DNA from 4 places in the Rahnella sp. 2050 genome. Region 3 is predicted to be linked to each of the others. Evidence: predicted binding sites of a transcription regulator. Region 3 holds the regulator's gene; each other region holds the start of a gene.
What was found. The regulator PurR, encoded in region 3, represses purine synthesis genes. The targets are predictions, from matches to a motif close to CANGCAAACGTTTGCNTG.
Positions count from the first base shown of each region.

Region 1: a site for PurR is predicted at 3,094-3,111, ahead of ypfJ (KPN_02809 family neutral zinc metallopeptidase). Genes of this name have one in related genera too.
Region 2: a site for PurR is predicted at 2,929-2,946, ahead of purE (5-(carboxyamino)imidazole ribonucleotide mutase). Genes of this name have one in related genera too.
Region 4: a site for PurR is predicted at 3,110-3,127, ahead of ABIC79_RS07655 (NCS2 family permease). Genes of this name have one in related genera too.

Region 1 covers NZ_JBEPKE010000002.1:993,212-998,711, forward strand. The annotation lists gene ABIC79_RS11835 (glycine cleavage system transcriptional repressor) at 1-174, opposite strand, end outside; gene dapA (4-hydroxy-tetrahydrodipicolinate synthase) at 320-1,201, shown strand; gene bamC (outer membrane protein assembly factor BamC) at 1,218-2,297, shown strand; gene purC (phosphoribosylaminoimidazolesuccinocarboxamide synthase) at 2,354-3,067, shown strand; gene ypfJ (KPN_02809 family neutral zinc metallopeptidase) at 3,287-4,159, shown strand; gene ABIC79_RS11860 (DUF441 domain-containing protein) at 4,274-4,726, shown strand; gene ABIC79_RS11865 (tRNA(Met) cytidine acetyltransferase TmcA) at 4,728-5,500, shown strand, end outside.
Region 2 covers NZ_JBEPKE010000002.1:964,834-970,333, forward strand. The annotation lists gene ybbP (putative ABC transporter permease subunit YbbP) at 1-1,144, shown strand, start outside; gene purK (5-(carboxyamino)imidazole ribonucleotide synthase) at 1,290-2,354, opposite strand; gene purE (5-(carboxyamino)imidazole ribonucleotide mutase) at 2,351-2,860, opposite strand; gene ABIC79_RS11730 (MiaE family protein) at 3,041-3,673, shown strand; gene lpxH (UDP-2,3-diacylglucosamine diphosphatase) at 3,785-4,507, opposite strand; gene ppiB (peptidylprolyl isomerase B) at 4,519-5,013, opposite strand; gene cysS (cysteine--tRNA ligase) at 5,241-5,500, shown strand, end outside.
Region 3 covers NZ_JBEPKE010000006.1:190,361-195,860, forward strand. The annotation lists gene cfa (cyclopropane fatty acyl phospholipid synthase) at 1-553, opposite strand, end outside; gene punC (purine nucleoside transporter PunC) at 914-2,125, opposite strand; gene punR (DNA-binding transcriptional activator PunR) at 2,262-3,167, shown strand; gene purR (HTH-type transcriptional repressor PurR) at 3,204-4,229, opposite strand; gene cydH (cytochrome bd-I oxidase subunit CydH) at 4,563-4,652, shown strand; gene ABIC79_RS20645 (C40 family peptidase) at 4,818-5,500, opposite strand, start outside.
Region 4 covers NZ_JBEPKE010000002.1:86,087-91,586, forward strand. The annotation lists gene ABIC79_RS07645 (putative bifunctional diguanylate cyclase/phosphodiesterase) at 1-1,896, opposite strand, end outside; gene ABIC79_RS07650 (glutathione S-transferase family protein) at 2,165-2,833, shown strand; gene ABIC79_RS07655 (NCS2 family permease) at 3,243-4,610, shown strand; gene ABIC79_RS07660 (Na+/H+ antiporter) at 4,879-5,500, shown strand, end outside.

The DNA of each region.
Region 1 (5,500 bases), on a different contig from region 3:
CCAGCTTCCGGAAAGCAGCATGATAAACGTAAACTCATCACCGAGCATCGCCAGACGGCTGTCTTCAATATTACAGCCGCAGCTGCTGACCTGACGGGTAATGGTGTTGACGATACCCGGACGATCAGCGCCTAAGGCGGTGATCACGAGATAATGTTGTTGTGGCTGCGGCAAAATAGGTCTTCCTGTCGTGCTTGGGAGTATTCCCAAGGTAAACATAAAAAAAACCGCCGGACAAGCGGTTACCGCTCGTTGATTGCTTGCTTTTGCAGTGGTGTCAAAAGTACCATGAGTGACCTGTTTGTGGAGGGGAAGGTCAATGTTTACGGGAAGTATTGTTGCACTGGTTACGCCGATGGACACCAAAGGTGCTGTCGATCGCGCGAGTCTGAAAAAACTGATTGATTATCATGTGTCCAGTGGTACTGCGGCGATCGTTTCCGTTGGCACGACCGGCGAGTCGGCCACGTTGAGCCATGAAGAGCACGGTGACGTGGTCTTACAGACGCTGGAACTGGCTGATGGACGCATCCCTGTTATCGCAGGCACTGGCGCAAACGCGACTGCTGAAGCGATTTCTCTTACGCAACGTTTTGAAAAAAGTGGCGTTGTTGGTTGCCTGACAGTCACCCCTTATTACAACCGTCCGACGCAGGAAGGTCTGTATCAGCACTTCAAAGCCATCGCTGAAAATACCTCTTTGCCGCAAATTCTCTACAACGTGCCTTCACGTACCGGCTGCGATATGTTGCCGCAGACTATCGCGCGTTTAGCAAAATTGAAGAATATTGTTGCTGTTAAAGAAGCAACAGGGAACTTAAGTCGGGTTAGTCAGATCCAAGTGCTGGTTGATGATGAAGATTTCATTTTGCTGAGCGGCGATGACGCCAGCGGTCTGGACTTTATGCAACTCGGTGGTAAGGGCGTTATTTCCGTCACGGCTAACGTAGCTGCCCGTGAAATGGCCCAACTTTGTGAGCTGGCAGCGCTTGGCAACTTTGCCGAAGCGCGTCGCCTGAATCAGCGCCTGATGCCTTTGCATCAGAATTTGTTTGTAGAAGCAAACCCAATCCCGGTGAAATGGGCCTGTAAGGCACTGGGTTTGATGGCAACCGATACGATGCGTCTGCCTATGACGCCGTTAACAGATGCTGCCCGTCCGGTCGTGGAAGAAGCATTAAAAAGCGCCGGTTTGCTGTAACTCTTAGGAAGATTTGATGGCCTCTTTATTTGACAAGAACAGTTTCCAGATGACCCGATTGCAGAAAACGGCCGTAGCAAAAGTGGTCGGGGTTTCCCTGATCATGCTGCTGGCCGCCTGTTCAAGCGATCAACGTTACAAACGCCAGGTAAGTGGCGATGAAGCCTACCTGGATGCGTCAGGTCTGCATGAGCTGAAAGCGCCGGTCGGGATGATTCTTCCCGTGCAGAACGGAACGTATGAAGTTCAGGCAGGATCGATGCAGGGCGCCGTGGGCAAACAGCTCGACATCCGTCCACCATCCCAGCCACTGGCGCTGCTGAGCGGTTCCCAGACGCAATTCTCTGGCAACAGCAGCACCGTGTTGCTGGAAAATACCGCGCAGAATCGTGATCTGTGGAATAACGTCGTGAAAGCGGTTGAGCAAAATAATTTCAAAATTGCCAACCGTGATGATGCTAACCAGACACTGACCACCGATTTCGTTGACTGGAATCGTGCGGATGAAGACTTCCAGTATCAGGGGCGTTATCAGATCAGCGTGAAACAGCAGAGTTACCAGTTAGCGCTGACGGTGAAAACGCTTGAGCTGAAACAACAGGATAAACCTGTGACCTCTTCTGCTGAAATCCAGCGTTACAACAGCCAGATGATGAACGCCATCACGGCGAGCCTGGATAAAGTGCAGCAGGATACTCAGGCACGCCTCGACAACCGTCGTGTTGGTGAGATTGATGTTCAGAGCGGTGCAGATGATACCGGCCTGCCGGTGCTGATTGTTCGTGAGAGCTACGGTGTTGTGTGGGATCGCCTGCCAAATGCCCTGACAAAAGTCGGCATGAAAGTGACCGACAGCAGCCGTCCGCAAGGCACATTGTCTGTGACCTACAAACCGCTGAATGACGATGCGTGGCAGACACTGGGTGCGAAAGATCCGGGGCTGACTTCCGGTGATTACAAACTTCAGGTTGGCGACCTCGACAACCGTAGTAGTTTGCAGTTCCTTGATCCGAAAGGACATGCTCTCAGCCAGTCGCAGAACGATGCGATGGTGGCGGTCATGCAGGCCGCGTTTAGCCAGAGTAGCGCAAAATAATACCAAGGGGCTCCGGCCCCTTTTTACATCTGTTTTTTCCACTGGAGTAAGTAAAGATGCAAAAGTTAGCTGAGTTGTATCGCGGCAAGGCGAAAACCGTCTACACCACCGAAAACCCGGACCTTCTGGTACTGGAGTTCCGTAACGATACGTCAGCACTGGATGGTCAGCGTATTGAGCAGTTCGACCGTAAAGGCATGGTTAACAATAAATTTAACCATTTCATCATGGCTAAGCTGGAAGAAGCCGGTATTCCTACTCAAATGGAACGCCTGCTGTCTGACACCGAAGTGCTGGTGAAAAAACTGGATATGGTCCCGGTTGAATGCGTGATCCGTAACCGTGCTGCTGGTTCGCTGGTAAAACGTCTGGGCATTGAAGAAGGTCTGGAACTGAACCCACCGTTGTTCGATTTGTTCCTCAAAAATGACGCCATGCACGACCCGATGATCAACGAATCGTATTGCAAGACCTTTGGCTGGGTGAACGAAGAAAACCTCGCGCGCATGAAAGAGCTGAGCTACAAAGCCAACGACGTGCTGAGCAAACTGTTTGATGATGCCGGTCTGATCCTGGTCGACTTCAAACTGGAATTCGGTCTGTTCAACGGGGAAGTGGTGCTCGGTGATGAGTTCTCTCCAGACGGCAGCCGCCTGTGGGATAAAGAAACCCTGAACAAAATGGACAAAGACCGTTACCGCCAGAGCCTGGGTGGCCTGATCGAAGCTTACGAAGAAGTCGCTCACCGTATCGGTGTGAAACTGGACTAAGCTGCACGTTATTTTTTTAGCCAGACTACGCAATCGTTTACGCGGTATGCACTAAACGGGTGATGGCCTCCGTCACCCGTTCTCTTTCCTGCATTTAATTTTCTTGTTTTAACACTGATTCCTTTCATTTAATTCCTCCGCCACTAAACTTACGTCCTTTCGCAGATGGTATTAACTGCGTGTGCTGGCTAGTCTTAAAAAAACAGGTTGGAGGTATCTATGCGTTGGCAAGGGCGTCGCGAAAGCGACAATGTAGAAGACAGACGCGGACAGGGATCTAACGGCGGCGGTCTAGGCGGCGGAGGAATGCGCCTGCCGATCCGTGGCAAAAGCGGTATCGTGATCATCATCGTGGTGCTGGTTGCTGGTTATTACGGTATCGACCTCACTCCGCTGATTGACGGCGGTCAGTCCGGCGGCATGCAGCAAACACAGTCACAATCCATCAGCCCGAAAGATGACGAGCAGGCAAAATTCACCTCGGTGATCCTCGCTTCGACGGAAGACACCTGGAAAGAGATTTTCCAGCGGCAGGGCATGACTTATCGTGAACCCAAACTGGTGATGTATCGCGGCGCGACCCGCACCGGTTGTGGCACCGGCCAGTCAGTGATGGGGCCGTTCTATTGTCCGGCGGACAGCACGGTGTATATCGATCTGTCGTTCTATCAGGAATTGCAGAACAAACTCGGCGCGGGCGGTGATTTTGCGCAGGGCTATGTGGTGGCGCACGAAGTCGGCCACCATGTGCAGAATTTGCTGGGCACCGAACGCAAGGTTCGCGAGATGCAGCAGGGCGCGTCGCAGACTGTGGTAAATCAGTTGTCGGTGAAAATGGAATTACAGGCTGACTGTTACGCCGGTGTCTGGGGGCACGCGATGCAGCAGCAAAATGTTCTCGAAGAGGGCGATCTGAAAGAAGCGCTGGATGCCGCGCAGGCCATCGGCGATGACCGGTTGCAACAGCAAAGTCAGGGGCGCGTGGTGCCGGACAGCTTCACTCACGGTACTTCCCAGCAGCGTTATACCTGGTTCAAACGCGGCTTTGATACCGGTAATCCGGACCAGTGTAATACCTTTGCCAGCCGCTGATTAAGTGGCAGGAAGCGCTGGTCTGCTGCTAAAAACTGTTCAATAATCAATGACCGATCCAGAGAGGCTCCCCGGGCCTCTCTTTCATTTTCATGTTGAACCGCTGGGAATGCCATGGCTTTTCTCGATCCAACCCTATTGATCTTACTTGTTTTCGCCGGTCTGGGCATTATCAGCCACAACAGCGCCGTCACCATCGCAATGTTCTTCCTCCTCACGGTGCGTATTACGCCACTGAACAGTTTTTTTCCGTGGATAGAAAAATACGGCCTGACTATCGGCATTATTATTCTGACCATTGGCGTGATGGCGCCGATTGCCAGCGGAAAAATCAGCGCCAGCACCATGGTGCATTCTTTCCTCCACTGGAAATCTATTGTCGCCATTCTGGTGGGTGTGCTGGTGTCGTGGCTTGGCGGACGTGGCCTGACGCTGATGGGCACGCAGCCGCATCTGGTGGCTGGCCTGTTAGTCGGCACCGTGCTGGGCGTGGCGTTGTTTAAAGGCGTACCGGTCGGGCCGCTGATTGCTGCCGGTCTGTTATCGATGATTGTCGGGAAAACCTGACATGTCTGCGACGTTGCTACAGCAGCAGATGCAGCGGCTGGGTGTCCGGCGTTTGCTGGTGTTCAGTGGCGGGACGCAGTGGTGTGAACAACAGGCTGTCCTGTTCTCTGCCCAAAGTGCCGGTGACTGGCTGTGGCTGAGTGATTCACCGCCTGATGGCGTCACATCCTGCCCGCCTTCAGCGGCGCAGACGCTGCTCGGACAGGACATTTTTCACGGTGTGTTTGATGCGCGTTATGGCCTCAATACCGAGGCGCTGGCGGTATTTTCCGGCACATTGAAAGCCGGAAGCTGGCTGATTCTGCTAATACCGGAATGGAACGCCTGGCCTGACACGCCGGACGCGGACAGCCTGCGCTGGAGCGAACAACCGCAGGCGATCCCGACGCCGCGTTTCATCCGCCGTTTCCGGTCTTTACTCGAACAAGATCGCAACATTACGGTTTGCCAGCAGGATCAGCCTTTTGATATCCCCCCGCTGCCAGCAGCACCCGACTGGCTGCCACCCGACGGTCAGCCCACCGCTGAACAATCGCAGATTTTACAACAACTGATGCAGGCTCAGTCCGGCGTATGGGTGCTGACGGCTGCCCGTGGCCGTGGCAAATCGACGCTGGCGGGAATGCTTGCCAGACAGTGGCCGGGCACCTGTTGGGTAACCGCACCGGCGAAAGCCTCAGCCAGCCAGATTCTCAATCATCAAACAGAGTCTGCCCGCTTTATCGCGCCGGATGCGTTGCTTTCATTATGCCGCGAAGGCGCGGTAACGGACAT
Region 2 (5,500 bases), on a different contig from region 3:
CAAGCTGACATTCCGTCAGTTACCGCTGCGTCTGGCGGTCAACCGTCTGCTGCGTCAGCCGTGGGTGACGCTCAGCCAACTGGCGGCATTCTCGATGTCATTTATGTTGCTGGCGTTGCTGCTGGTGATGCGCGGGGATTTACTGGATCGCTGGGAGCAACAACTGCCGCCGGACAGCCCGAATTACTTCCTGCTTAATATCACCAAAGACCAAATCCCGCAGGTGACGGATTTCCTGCATCAGCATAACGCGCAACCGGAAACCTTCTACCCGATTGTGCGGGTACGTCTGACGAAGATTAACGACAAAGTTGCCACTGATATCATCAAACCGGATGACGCAGGGGGAGAGGCGGTCAACCGTGAACTGAATCTGACCTGGATGCAGGGACTGCCGGATCACAATCCGCTGGTTGCAGGCAACGGACCGCCGAAAGCCGGTGAAGTGTCGGTAGATGAAGGGCTGGCGGGGCGTCTGGGACTGAAGCTGGGCGATACCGTCACGTTCAGCGGTGATACGCAGGAATTCAGCGCCAAAATCACCAGCCTGCGTAAAGTGGACTGGGACAGCCTGAAGCCGAATTTCTACTTCATCTTCCCGCCGGGTGCGCTGGATGCACAACCGCAAAGCTGGCTGACCAGTTTCCGTTATCACGGTGATGTCAGCACCATCACGCAGCTTAACCGTCAGTTCCCGACGCTGAGTTTGCTGGATATCGGCTCGATCCTGCGTCAGGTCGGCCAGGTATTACAGCAGGTGAGCAGGGCGCTGGAAGTGATGGTGATCCTGGTGATGCTGTGCGGCGGATTGCTGCTGCTGGCGCAGATTCAGGTTGGCATGCGTCAGCGCCGTCAGGAGCTGATTGTTTACCGCACGCTGGGTGCCAGCAAAAAAATGCTGCACCGGACATTGTGGTGTGAATTTGCCGTGCTCGGGCTGGTGGCGGGGATCGCCGCCGCCATCGGCGCGGAAGCTGCATTGTGGCTACTGCAACGCCAGGTTTTCGATTTCCCATGGGAACCGAATTATCTGATGTGGATTGCGGTACCGGTGGTCAGCGCGGTGCTGCTGTCGGTTTGCGGCGGTTGGCTGGGTGTGCGGTTGCTGCGGGGGCGGGCGTTGTTCCGGCAATACGACTCGTAGTTTCTAAACTCCTCCCCCTGCGAAGGGGGAGGCAGGGAGGGGGTTTTAATGGCTAACTGTTTGTCAAAGCACACTTTAACTATGAGATTTTGACCTTAATACCCCACCCCAACCCTCCCCTTCGCAGGGGAGGGAGCCGATCAAATCAAAGCTTTTCAATCGCCCATTCAATCCCGCTGGCGTATTCTTCCGGCAGCATCGGGACCAGTGCGTTGAGATTGTCTTTCAGCAGGCTGGCGCTGGCGTCGTTGAGATTCAGGTGTCCGACTTTACGACCCGGACGCACGTCTTTCTCGTACCAGTGCAGATTGACCAGCGGCAGGCTCAGCCATTTTTCTGACACATCCGTGCCAATCAGATTCACCATCACTGACGGTGTGCTCACCACCGGTTTCGGCAGCGGCAGACCAAGGATGGCGCGCAGATGCATTTCAAACTGACTGTAAGAGGCGCCGTTCTGTGTCCAGTGCCCGCTGTTATGCACACGCGGTGCCAGCTCATTGATCAGCAAACCTTCGCTGACCACGAAACACTCCATTGCCATCACGCCGACATAATTCAGTTCGTTCATGATCGCTGACAGCATGTTTTCTGCCTGCTGTTGCAGGGTGACGTCCGGCTGCGGCAGCGCAACACTGGTGCGCAGAATGCCGTCCTGATGCAGGTTATGGGTCAGCGGATAAAACACGGTTTTACCATCGTGACCGCGCGCGCCCACCAGCGAAACTTCACCGGAGAAGTTGATACCCTGCTCAACGATGCATTCGCCATAGCAATCCTGCGGCAGGGTATTTTCTTCACCAGAACGCAGACGCCACTGACCCCGGCCGTCGTACCCGCCGACGCGACGTTTCACAATCGCCAGTTGGCCAAGCCGGGAGAATACCTGCGGCCATTCGGCGGCATCGGCCAGCAATTGCCACGGCGCAGTCGCCAGACCGAGCTGGTCGAGCAACTGTTTTTGCGTCAGGCGATCGGCCAGACGCGGGAAAATGTCGCGGTTAACGAACGCATTGTGCGTCGCCAGTTCGCGGGTCAGTGCCGTTTCCGGCCAGCGTTCGATTTCAGCGGTGATCACGCTTTGCTGATACGGCACGGCTTCCGGTTCAGCATCAAGGCCGACAGGATAGACGGCGATGCCCAGCGGTTCACCGGCCTGACGCAGCATTCGGCCTAACTGGCCGTTTCCGAGTACGCAAACCGGTTTCATGCTTCCTCCCGCGGGTCGGGGTTATTCAGCACTTCGTCAGTTTGTGCGGTGCGCCACGCGGCCAGGTTTTTAGCAATCTCAGCATCGTGCAGCGCCAGAATCTGTGCCGCCAGCAATGCGGCGTTTGCGGCACCGGCTTTACCAATCGCCAGCGTACCGACCGGAATACCACGCGGCATTTGCACAATGGAATAGAGACTGTCGATGCCACTGAGTGCAGCACTTTGCACCGGCACGCCCAGCACCGGCACCAGCGTTTTCGCCGCCAGCATGCCCGGTAAATGCGCTGCGCCACCGGCACCCGCGATGATCACATCAAAACCGTTAGCGGAAGCCTGCTCAGCGAAAGTAAACAATTTGTCCGGCGTACGGTGAGCGGAGACGATATCGACATGGAAAGGAATATTCAGCGTTGTGAGGACGTCGGCGGCGAACTGCATGGTCGCCCAGTCACTTTTAGACCCCATAACGATGGCGATTTTTGCCGGGGTAACGTTGGATGACATGTCTGTAAAGCTCCTGTGATTCGGAAATAGAAACTGCGAGGGCGCAAATGATAGCACGCTCCGTGAGGGAGGAAAACGGTTGCGTCGCCGGAAAACGGCGCATTTTTGATGAGAAGTTGGCGGCAGATTTGTATAATCCAAACCAATATATTAATGACAAACTTCATTGGAAACTGATTTATGACGCAGGCTTTACTGGCACCGATTTATGATTTTCTTCACTGTGAAACACCCGCTCTGTGGGTGGATGTGGCGCTGGAAAATCAGACGGTGATGCTGATCGACCACGCTAACTGTGAAAAGAAAGCGGCGGCCACGGCGATGAGCCTGATGACCAAATATCTGGATCGCACCGAGCTGCTGTTTTGTGCGGCGCGTCTGGCGCGTGAAGAGCTTCATCACTTCGAACAAGTGGTGGAAATCATGCAAAAGCGCAATATTACTTATACCCAGCTTTCCCCCTCGCGCTACGCCAGCGGTATGATCAAACATACCCGTCATCACGATGATCTGAATATTCTGGTCGACCGGCTGATTATCGGGGCGTACATAGAAGCGCGATCCTGTGAGCGTTTTGCCAAAATTGCGCCGCATCTCGACGAAACCTTGTCGCGTTTTTACACCTCATTGCTGCGTTCAGAATCACGGCATTTTGCCGATTATCTGGCGCTGGCGGAGCAATATGCCGGAACGGATATCAGTGAGCGGGTAGAGGAGTTTGGCAGAATTGAAGCGGAACTGATCCTCACGCCGGACGAACAATTCCGCTTCCATTCAGGCGTACCCGTTACCCTTCATACTTCGGGCTGCTGATGCGTTGACTGCGCTCATTCACCCCGGTCACTTAGTCAGCTAAGCTCCCAGGGATTCATGAGCTTGTCGCCTTCCAGCAACTCAAATTATTTTGGGTAACTTTGAGGTGACTCAAAACGGGAAGCTGATCAGCTCCACGTTATCGGCGGTGACTTTCACCATCGAGCCTTCTTCGTGCCATGCGCCGAGTACCACGCGGTGGCCGGTTTTATTTTCCAGCGGCACATCGTGAATTGCCGGACGATGGGTGTGACCGTGAATCATCCACTCCACGCCTGCCATCTGCATTTCGCTGACAACCGCCTGCGGGTTCACATCCATAATTTCCAGTGATTTGCCCTGATTCGACGCCTTGCTGTTGGCGCGCATTCTGGCAGCAATGCCCAGTCGCCATTTCAGCGGCAGCATCAGGAACAGTTTCTGGATCAGCGGATTGTGGACTTTTTTGCGGAAGTTCTGATACGCGACATCGTCGGTGCACAGCGTGTCACCGTGCAGGATCAGGACGCGGCGGCCATACAGTTCCAGCACTTTTTTCTCCGGCAGCAACGTCATCAGGCTGTCGCGGGCGAAACGTCTGCCGAGCAGAAAATCGCGGTTGCCGTGAATGAAGAAGCAGGGCACACCTTGCTGGTGTAACTGATTTAGGGCCGCCGAGATTTCAGCGTGAAGCGGCTGCGGATCATCGTCGCCAATCCAGGCTTCGAACAGGTCACCGAGAATGTACAGGGCGTCGGCCTGCGGCGCATCTTCACGTAGAAAACGCAGAAAACCGGCAGTGATTGCCGGTTCCTGTGCGCAAAGATGGATATCTGCGATAAAAAACGTGGTCATCCCGACGTTGATTATTCGCTGACTGTGACGCTTTTGATCACAACATCTTCTTTTGGAACGTCCTGGTGCATACCGCTGCGGCCGGTTTTGACGGCTTTGATCGCGTCAACCACGTCCTGACCTTCAACCACTTCTGCGAATACGCAGTAGCCCCAACCCTGTGCGTTTTTGCCACTGTGGTTCAGGAAGTCGTTGTCAGTTACGTTGATGAAGAACTGTGCCGTGGCGGAATGCGGATCGTTGGTACGCGCCATCGCCAGCGTGCCTTTGGTGTTTTTCAGGCCGTTGTCTGCTTCGTTATTGATAGGTGCATCGGTGTTTTTCTGGTTCATGCCTGGCTCAAAACCGCCGCCCTGGATCATGAAACCGTTAATCACACGGTGGAAAATTGTGTTGTCGTAGAAGCCTTTACGGCAATAGTTCAGGAAGTTTTCAACCGTGGCTGGCGCTTTGTCAGCGAAAGTTTTAATGACGATGTCGCCGTGGTTGGTGTGGAAAGTGACCATAATTATCATCCTGCTAATGTTGATGTGTGCTCTTAGTAAGAGCGGCTACTATAGCCTTTTCTTATACCATAACTCAAAAGTTGCCGTCAGCAGCGGCTTTGTGACGACTAAAGCCCGTCCGGCGGCCTTATGCCGTTTCGGTGAAATCATTTTCGTTATATTATACGCGTTAGTGTCGCTTAAACGCGCCAACGTCATTTTCTACGCCCAACACACGGAATAGCCTGATGCTGAAGATTTTTAATACCCTGAGTCGCCAAAAAGAGGAATTCAAGCCAATTCATGCCGGTAAAGTCGGGATGTACGTGTGTGGGATCACTGTTTACGACCTGTGTCATATCGGCCACGGTCGCACCTTTGTGTCTTTCGACGTGGTGTCGCGTTACCTGCGTTACCTCGGTTATGACCTGAAATACGTGCGCAATATCACCGATATCGACGATAAAATCATTAAACGTGCCGCTGAAAATGGCGAAACGTTTATGGC
Region 3 (5,500 bases):
CAAACTCTGATAATCCACCCCAGCCGCAACCGATATCCAGCAAGCGCTGTCCCGGTTTTAATTGCAGCTTGTCACAGATCATTTTGAGTTTTGCTTCCTGTGCTTCTTCAAGCGTAGTGGCCTCTTTCCAGTAGCCGCAGGAATATTGCATGTACGGGTCGAGCATCAGAGTAAATAAATCGTTGCCCAGATCATAATGCTCTTTGCCAACAATCCACGCCCGTTTGCGGGATTGCAGATTGGTCAGGCGTGCTGCGGCGACACGTAAAGTATCTTTAAAATGGTGGGGGAGTTTACTTTCCAAACCGGCACGAATAACGCGCTGGAAAAAGATATCCAGACGGTCGCATTCCCACCAACCGTCCATATAACTTTCACCGAGGCCCAGAGAACCTTCCTGTAAAACACGCTTAAAGAAGTCAGTGTTTTTTACTTTAAGGTCGAAAGGACGATTACCGTTTACCTGAATATCTGCCATCGCCAGCATTTCACTGGCGATCCGGTACCACTGATTGTCCTGAATGCTTTGATCTTCTATACACGATGAACTCATAGCTTCTCCATCACTTTCTCTTCTGACTTATTAACCTGCCGGGAAAAGCAAAGGCTATTTTTGCAGGTCTTTATGAGAACAGACGACTAGCGCCTCGCCCGATATTCGACACCAACAGAGGAAATTAAGAAGAACGCCTGCGCGCCGTAAGACGTGCAGGAAAATCATCCTTGAAAAAGTACAAAAAAATAAGTGTGACACTGTCCGCGCGTCTGGCTTAAGTATGTGATAAAAGTTTTGTAAAAGTGCTATTTTATTTGGTTTTGTTGAGTATAGGCTCGCTGGCAGGCATTCTCAATAGTTAATCGTGATGAATGAAAATGCCCGTTAAGTGACTGTTACATCAGGGTATTATCACTATTAATTAGCATGCCTTGTCTGAGCTTCCTGCTCTGATTCCTGTCCATTGTCTTGCGGGCTTTCATGCTGCAAAGAGAGCCAGCGGCCCAAAACTACCAACAATAGTGTAGACAGCATGATCGTGACTGTCGCCATGAGCGGATGCACAATAAATGCGGAAACCAGCAAGCTGGCAAGGAAGCACAGCCCGAGCTGCAGCGTATTTTGCAATGCTGCCGCCTTGCCTGTATTAGCAGGAAACGGCATTAATGCATTTGCGACAACAATTGGGTAGGTTGCACCATTCACCAAAGCCATCAGACAGAAAGGGATCAGCAGGCTAATCAGCCCGGCATCCGTGAACATGGCAACACAGAACAAAGTCACCATACTGACGCCGTAACCCGCCAGTAACCATGGCAGAATTTTATTACCGTCCAGCTTGCTGATCACAACACGGCAACCAAAACCACCAAGCAGGAAAGCAATAGTCTGCGGGACATAGCTCAGCCCGATGGCACCGGGTGAATAACCCATGTCGCTCAGGATAAACGGTGAACCCGTTAACCACGCAAAGAATCCGGCTGAACAGGCGGCATAAATCATGACATTCCCGCTGTAAACAGGCGATTTCAGTAACGTCGCAAACCCTGTTTTATCAGCCTTCGCTTGTTTTGCCGGTTTATTCTCACGCAGAGTCAGCGTCGTCAGCACCAGGACGACGGCGACTGCGGTCAGCAGAGCAAAAATGGCTTCCCAGTCAAAATGATTGAGTACCCACGCACCAAGTAATGGTGCCAGTGCCGGAGAAAGAGCCACTAACGGCATAATGCTGGCGAAGGTTTTTTTCGCCACATCGGCAGAGAAACGGTCAACAACGATTGCCTGCCAGGTGACTGCGGCGGCACAAACGCCCATCGCCTGTAAGAAGCGCAGGGCCAGAAGGGCGCGTACATTCTCAACCCAGATAACGCCCAGACAACCGACCGCAAACAGTGTCAGACCAAGAAGCAATACCGGTTTACGGCCGATCCTGTCTGACAACGGCCCCCATAACAACTGACCGAGAGCAAATCCGCCGAGAAAAATGCTCAGACTTGCGCTGATCATCCCGGGGCTGGTCATCAGACTGGTTTGCATGGCGCTGAACGCAGGCAGATACATATCAGTGGCTAAAAAGCCCAGCATGCTCAGTCCCGCGAGATAGAGCATAAATCCAAAGGAGGGTTTCATTATCGTCTCATTAATTTATTTATTGCAGATGATGTGATGCAGATTACATACCGGAGGCGGAGTTTAACGCTTTGATAACAGGCTTGTGAAACGCTAATATTTGCACTCTGCTATCAAAAATATTGAAGGCTGAATTATGTGGTCAGAATACGCCCTTGAAGTGGTAGATGCCGTGGCAAGAACAGGTAGTTTTAGTGCGGCAGCGCAAGATTTGCACCGCGTACCTTCTGCTATCAGCTATACCGTCCGTCAGCTTGAGCAGTGGCTGGCCGTGCCGTTGTTTGAACGTCGCCATCGTGACGTGGTACTGACGCCTGCGGGAAAGGTTTTTGTCGATGAAGCGCGGATTCTGACAAAAAAAATGATAGCCACGCGCCGGCAGTGTCAGCAGGTGGCGAACGGCTGGCGCGGCGAATTACGTGTGGCGGTTGACCGGATTGTAAAACCCGCACGGACACGGCGTCTGGTGCTCGATTTCTACCGCCATTTTGCGGACACCGAACTCATTATTCACTCAGAAGTGTTTAATGGTGTCTGGGATGCGCTGGTTGACGGGCGGGCAGACGTGGCGATCGGTGCTACACGCGCGATACCGGTTGGCGGGGGCTTCAGTTTTCGTGACATGGGATTTATGGACTGGCATTGCGTCGTCAGCCCGCAACATCCGCTGGCTCAGTTATCCGGCGCGCTGAATGATGATGAGTTGCGGCCTTATCCTGCACTCTGTCTGGAAGACACCTCCCGGACATTGCCTAAGCGGGATACATGGACGCTTGATAACCAGCGGCGGCTGGTCGTGCCAGACTGGACCTGTGCGCTGGAATGCCTGACCGAAGGCTTATGCGTGGGTATGATGCCGGTTCATCGCGTCACGCCGTGGATAGAACAGAAAAAGTTGCAGGTGCTGACGCTGGAAAATACGTTTCCCGACAGCCCGTGTTGCCTGACGTGGGATCAAAGCAATCCGTCACCCTCGCTGGCCTGGTTGCTGGAATATATGGGCGATACAGAAACCATGAATCAGGAATGGCTGCGTGATTAGAAAAAAACGCCTGCATCTGCAGGCGTTCGATATCTGTTAACGGCGGTAATCGCGGTACGGACCATCGGCTACGGAACGGCGTTCGACCAGTTTCGGATGCACCTCAATGGTCTGAGACTCTTCACGCTTACTGACAATTCTGTCCAGCAACATGGTAAAGGCCATTTCACCCAGACGTTCTTTCGGCTGATGCACGGTTGTCAGCGCGGGGGAGAAGTAACGGGCGTTACGCACATTGTCGTAACCGATTACGGAAATATCCTGAGGGACGCGCAGGCCCAGTTCGTCTGCGGCACAGATTGCGCCCATTGCCATCACATCGCCGCCACAAAATACGGCAGTCGGGCGGTGCTTCTGCATCAGAATTTTATGCATCGCCTGATAGCCCGATTCCGGCTCGAAATCGCCCTGAACCACCCATTCGTCACGCAGCGGAATATTGGCTTCAGTCAGTGCTTTCACAAAACCCTGGAAGCGGCCACCGCCGGTATTACGTGCCAGTTGGCCCGGGATCACCCCAATATCACGATGACCGCGTTCAATCAGATAACGCCCGGCCATGTAACCCCCTTCGAAAGCATTATCAATAATGCTGTCGGTGAAGTTCTTACGCGCTTCGCCCCAGTCCATGACCACCATTGGGATCGAACGGTGCTCCTCGAGCATATTGAGCAACTCATCAGGATATTCCGCGCACATCACCAGCAAGCCATCGACGCGTTTTTGCGCCAGCATTTGCAGGTAGGCTTGTTGTTTTTCCAGATTATTATGCGAGTTACACAAAATCAGCGTATAGCCTTTGGAGAAGCAGCTGTTTTCTACGGCTTCAATCACTTCGGCAAAATAGGGCGCTTCGCTGGAGGTGGCAAGCAGACCGATCGTTTTGGTGTTATTGACCTTCAGACTGCGGGCTACAGCACTCGGCGAGTAATGTAACTCTTTGATTGCAAGGAGAACCGCTTCTTTGGTTTCTTCGGCGACGAAACGTGTTTTATTGATGACGTGCGACACGGTTGTAGTGGAAACGCCAGCGCGCTTTGCGACATCTTTAATCGTTGCCATGTAAACAATGACTCCTGAACTCACGTGTTTCAGCACGTTAGCATTATGTTAATCGTTTGCTTGCGTGGATCTCACTGCTGGCTTCTAAAAGGGCAGTGAAATCGTTGGGTGGATTCTTCAGAATGAGGCGTGAAATGCTCTCGGGTGAAATCAACCGGCACACAGGCGTGTTAACCGACAATTTTCTCTTATAATGCAGGAAAGTGGAAGTAAAATTCTCAGGGATACATTGTCATTCAGCACAAGATTTTAAATGTTAATTATGCGAAAATGCGTTGGCACACAATTAGTGTGGCTTAAAAAATGCCACAATTTGATCCGAAAGGGGGTTTGATGGACAGCAACCTGAAATTATCGTTGATCACCACGGTATGCGCTTTGCTTATGATTATCGCTTTCAGCTTCACTGCGGTGATGAACTGATTCAGTAAGTGAACCGCCATAAAAAAGGGCGATTCCTGTTACAGGAATCGCCCTTTTCAATTTTACGCAGTGGCCGTTACCGCCGATACTCTTCCCTGCAGAAACTCTTCGTTAAATGCTATTCAATGGCTGATTAGCGAAACTTCAGACTTAACGAATTGTTTATTATCGGATCGTTTTCGGCGTCATTACCCGGCGTGCACCCACATAATGATCTTGCCAGTAATCGTCGCCGAGAGAGGTGATTTTAATGTCTTCGCCCGTTCTTGGAGACTGAATAAACTTGCCGTTCCCCACGTAAACACCAACATGGTCTGCTGCGCCGCGGTTATTGATTCTGAAGAACACCAGATCACCGCTTTCAAGTTCGCCGCGTTTAACCGGAGCCGCATCGCGCAGGTGATACATTTCATTCGCTGTGCGTGGCATTTTAATACGGATCAAATCTTTGTAGGCGTAATAGACTAAGCCGCTGCAATCAAAACCGGTATTCGGCGAGGTTCCGCCCCAGCGATACGGTTTTCCTACCTGATGCATCAGTTTGGTCATCGCCGTTTGCTGGGCATGCTGATAGCGTTTTTTATGCGTTGCACTTAGCGTAATCGGTTTGCTGTCTTCTTCGGGCTTTTTACCTTTACGGTGCCGGCCATACGCTTCTTTTTTACTGACCCTTTCCGTGCTGTTTTTCGCGAGTGAACGGGTTTTGGCGTGTTTCACTGTTTTGCTTTCGGCCCGCGTGGTCTTCAGTGTCTTTTCTTTTTTACTTTCGGCCCGGGTCGTTTTGACACTTTTCTCCGTCGTGGTCTTTCGTTTAGCCAGTTCGGTACTTTTAACTTTCTTCTTCGAAT
Region 4 (5,500 bases), on a different contig from region 3:
GATCGCAGAAACGATACTGGCGTCTTCGCTACCGGCAATCAGGTCATTAATAAATGCACCGTCGATTTTCAGCTCACTGGCCGGCAGACGTTTCAGATAGAGCAGGCTGGAATAGCCGGTACCGAAATCATCAATGGAGGCTTTTACGCCGTACTGTGTCAGGCGCTCCAGAATTTCCACGCTGGCATCCGGGTTACGCATCGCGGTGGTTTCTGTCACTTCCAGCGTCAGCATTTCAGGCGGGATCTGATGGCGTTCAATGGTTTCAATCACCATTTCGACCAGATTCGCCTGCTCAAATTGCAGCGTGGAAAGATTCACCGCTACCGTCCATTGCGTATGACCGGCCAGATGCCATTCCCGCAACTGGCGACAGGCTTCATTGAGCACCCATTCGCCAATCGGGATAATCAGTCCGGTTTTTTCCGCCAGCGGCAAAAACACATCCGGGCTGAGGAGGTTACCGTCGCGCTCCCAGCGCAGCAGCGCTTCGAAGCCACTCACCGGCCCGTAAGGCGCAATAAATTTCGGCTGATAGTGCAAACGCAGCTCATGGTGTGCAACCGCCAGACGCAAATCATTGAGCATTTGCAACTGGTTCTGGGCGTTGGCATTCATCGACGGCTGGAAGAAACTGTGGCCGTTACGGCCGGAATTTTTGGTGTGATACATCGCGGCGTCAGCATTGAGCATCAGCTCGCGTTCATTCTCGCCATCGCCCGGATACACCGCGATCCCCACGCTGGCAGAGACCAGCAGTTCGTAGCGGGAAACGTAAAACGGACGCGCAATCAGATGCACCAGTTTATCGGCCAGTTGCGAGGCATCGGTGGGTTCGGTGATCTCAACCAGCAGTACAAACTCATCGCCGCCGAGCCGCGCCAGCGTATCTGTCGCCCTCAGCTGCGATTGCAGGCGTTCGGTGACTGAAATTAACAGCTGATCGCCGATGTGATGGCCGAAGGCATCGTTAACGGCTTTGAATCCGTCGAGATCGAAAAACAGCACCGCAAACTGTGATTCGCCACGTGACGCTTTCTGAAACGCCTGACTCAGGCGGTCTTCCAGCAACAGACGATTTGGCAAATGGGTCAGATTGTCGTGCAGCGCCAGTTGGGTCAGCTCGCGGTTCGCCTGTGCCAGCGAAGATGCCAGAATCGAGGTGCGTGCCTGCATCCGGCCATCAAGAATAGAAATGATCAGGGTGATCGCCAGAATCGCCAGCGTGACCACAATCACCAGCAGTGCCAGCCAGTTATTGTCTACGCCGCTGAACGCCGCCATACTGTGGCTGTCCATCGGGAATTGTGCCGCAGCCATGCCGATGTAATGCATACCGACAATAGCAGCGCCCATTACCACCGCAGCGCTGATGCGCAGCAGACGGACATTGGGTGACTGATGACGCAGATTGAACGCCATCCACAGCGCCGCGCCGGAGGCGACAATCGCCACTCCCACGGATAACGCGACCCAACGGTAATCGTAGACAATGGGCGGCATCATCTGCATCGCCGCCATACCCGTGTAATGCATCGCGGCAATACCGCCGCCCATCAGCAAGGCACCGGCAAGTAACCGCCCGGTGGGTAACTCCTCAAGGCATACCAGCCACAGCGCAAAAGCTGAGGAAATGATGGCAATCAGCATAGAAAGCAGGGTAATTAAAGGGTCGTAACCCATTGGCATCGAAGCATTAAAGGCCAGCATGCCGATAAAATGCATCGACCAGATGCCGATACCCATTGCAATGGCGCCACCTGTTAACCAAAGTCGGGAAGCCTTTCCCTCTGTGGTGGCAACCCGGCCTGCCATATCAAGCGCGGTATAAGAGGCAAGCATTGCAACAATGAACGAAAACATCACAAGCACATTGTTGTAATTACTGGAAAACATGTGAGGCTCCACCAACAGAGAGTCGAAAGCGACGGGTTAATTTGTTATCCGGCGATAATGGCATTAAGCCTTATTAAAGGCGAACGAAGTTGCGATAATTTTTTTGGCATAATTAAGATTAATCCGTAAGTGATTTTAATCAAATAAAAAGATTTTTGATAAATTAACCCTGAAGAAAGTCAGGGTTAATAAAGCGAATCTGATACGCGCTTTGAAAGTGTTGTCTATAGTTAACAAATAATTAATTGAAAAAGGACAGAAGACTTTTATGCTAACTGTGCATCATTTGGATAATTCCCGTTCACAGCGAATCTTATGGATGCTCGAAGAATTGGGCGTCCCTTACGAAATCAAATGTTATCAGCGGGATAAAGGAACCATGCTGGCGCCGCCATCGCTGAAAAAAGTCCATCCTCTGGGCAAGTCGCCGGTGCTGGAAGACAACGGGCTGATCCTTGCGGAATCTGGCGCCATCATTGAATACCTGCAGGAAGTGTACGATGAGGCGGGCACGCTGAAACCCACGGCGTTTGCTGAGCATCAGCAGTATCGTTACTGGATGCACTACGCTGAAGGTTCTCTGATGCCTTTGCTGGTGATGAAGCTGATTTTTAGCCGTCTGGGTAAACCGCCGATGCCGTGGCTCATCCGTCCGATTGCCGGCGCCATAGGACAGGGCGTGCAGAAGAATTATCTGGATAAGCAGATTTATACGCATATGGATTATCTGGAACAGCATCTGAGTACACATCCTTATTTCGCCGGTCAACAGTTCAGCGCGGCAGATATTCAGATGAGTTTCCCGATAGAGGCGATCAATGCCCGCGCCGGACTGGGAAAATATCCTCTGCTGAAGGCCTGGTTATCGAATGTCACAGCGCGTCCGGCATATCAGAAAGTGCTGGAAAACGGCGGTTCGTTTAATATTTTGCGTTAATTTCTTATCCATTTTTTATATTTTAAGGCGTTCATTGCGGGCGGAGTTTTACGTAATAAACGTCTTATAAAAGATAAACCACAATAAATACCCTGTTATTTATTTCCCTTCTTTCCCCTCCTTGTTTGTCTCTTTTTCTGCCGCCGGATAAATTTCCACCACAACCGCGTTTTTATTGACCAGACAACGGTAAATTGTTGTCATTCACGGTTGATGTACGGCGGTTAAAGGCAGGATAATCGTTTGCGTAATTTTTTGTCCTGCCACACGCGATGCGAGTTAAACGTTTGCCTTGCCGTTCTGACGCCATTTTCGGCGATTTCAGGCGACAAATAAGGAAGTGAACGTGCAGAAACGGTTTCATAATGACCACGCCGGCTAATCAGTAAAGACATTCAGAGGATTTTCCATGTCGAGTCAACAACCTCAAGCTGGCCGCGCAGTTGCGCCAAAAGGCCCGCTTGATGCTTTTTTCAAAATCAGTGCGCGTGGCAGTAACGTCCGCCAGGAAGTTATCGCTGGCTTAACCACCTTTCTGGCGATGGTCTATTCGGTGATTGTCGTGCCCTCGATGCTCGGCAAAGCGGGCTTCTCGCCAACCGCAGTGTTTGTCGCGACCTGTCTGGTCGCCGGTTTCGGCTCCCTGCTGATGGGGCTGTGGGCGAATTTGCCGCTGGCGATTGGTTGCGCCATTTCTCTGACTGCTTTTACCGCGTTTAGTCTGGTTCTCGGCCAGCACATCAGCGTACCGGTGGCGCTCGGCGCGGTATTTCTGATGGGTGTGTTGTTCACCATTATCTCGGTGACCGGCATCCGTTCGTGGATTTTGCGCAATCTGCCAACCGGCGTTGCGCACGGTACCGGTATTGGTATCGGCCTGTTCCTGTTACTGATCGCCGCCAGTGGCGTCGGTCTGGTGGTGAAAAACCCGCTGGACGGCTTACCGGTGGCACTCGGCGCATTTACCTCATTCCCGGTCGTGATGACGTTGCTTGGTCTGGCGGTGATTTTTGGCCTGGAGAAACTGCGCGTTCCGGGCGGCATCTTGCTGGTGATTATCGCGATTTCCATTATCGGCCTGATCTTCGATCCAACAGTGAAATATCAGGGTTTATTCGCCATGCCTTCTCTGGCGGGGGCTGACGGTAAATCGGTGATTTTCGATCTCGATATTCTGGGTGCACTGAAAGCTGCGGTATTGCCCAGCGTGCTGGCACTGGTGATGACAGCGGTGTTTGATGCCACCGGCACCATCCGCGCTGTCGCCGGACAGGCAAACTTACTGGATGAAAACGGCCAGATCATCAGCGGCGGTAAAGCCCTGACGGCTGACTCCGTGAGCAGTATTTTCGCCTCCCTGGTTGGCGCATCTCCGGCAGCGGTTTATATCGAATCGGCAGCCGGTACGGCGGCGGGCGGCAAAACCGGTCTGACGGCTACCGTCGTCGGTGTGCTGTTCCTGCTGATGCTGTTCCTCTCTCCGCTGTCTTATCTGGTACCGGCTTACGCCACCGCACCCGCGCTGATGTACGTGGGTTTGCTGATGCTCAGCAATGTCACCAAACTGGATTTCAATGATTTCGTGGATGCGATGTCAGGGTTACTGTGCGCAGTATTTATCGTTCTGACCTGTAACATCGTCACCGGTATTATGCTCGGTTTCAGCGCACTGGTGATTGGACGCATCTTCTCCGGCGAATGGCGAAAACTGAACATCGGCACGGTGATTATCGCCGTAGCGTTAGTGGTGTTTTATGCGGGCGGATGGGCGATTTGATCTGTTTGCTCCCTCCCCTGCGAAGGGGAGGGTTGGGGTGGGGTATTAATGACGAATCAGTAGGTTGAAGTGTGCTTTGGCATGAGTTTTGTCATTAAAACCCCCTCCCGTCCTCCCCCTTCGCAGGGGGAGGAGCAAACCCTCTCTGATGTAACCGCACGCACTGATTTAAATCACATCCCCTTTTGATCTACTATTCCTTAGTTCGCTCCGGACTCACTCACCTGCGTCTGGCTGAAATTCATAAAAACAAGAGTCTAAGGAAAGCATGGAAATCTTCTTTACCATTCTGATTTTGATTCTGGTGGTGTCGCTCTCCGGTGTCGTCACCAGAATGTTGCCGTTTCAGGTTCCTCTTCCATTAATGCAGATTGCCGTCGGTGCTTTGCTGGCGTGGCCCAATTTTGGCCTGCACGTGGACTTCGATCCGGAACTGTTTCTCGTCCTCTTTATCCCGCCGTTGCTGTTCGCCGATGGCTGGAAAACCCCGACCCGTGAATTCCTCCACCACGGGCGCGAAATTCTCGGGCTGGCGCTGGTGCTGGTGCTGCTCACCGTCGTCGGTATCGGTTATCTGATTTATATGATGGTGCCGGATATTCCGCTGGTGGCCGCGTTCGCGCTGGCTGCGGTGCTGTCGCCGACCGATGCCGTGGCACTGGGCGGCATTGTCGGTAAGGGCCGTATTCCTAAGTCGATCATGAGCGTGCTGGAAGGTGAAGCGCTGATGAATGACGCGTCCGGTCTGGTGTCGCTGAAATTCGCTATCGCCGTGGCGATGGGCACGATGATCTTTACCGTCGGTGGTGCCAGTGTTGAGTTCCTGAAAGTCGCGATTGGCGGTCTGATGGCCGGTGTGGCGGTGACGTGGTTGTACAGTAAATCGCTGC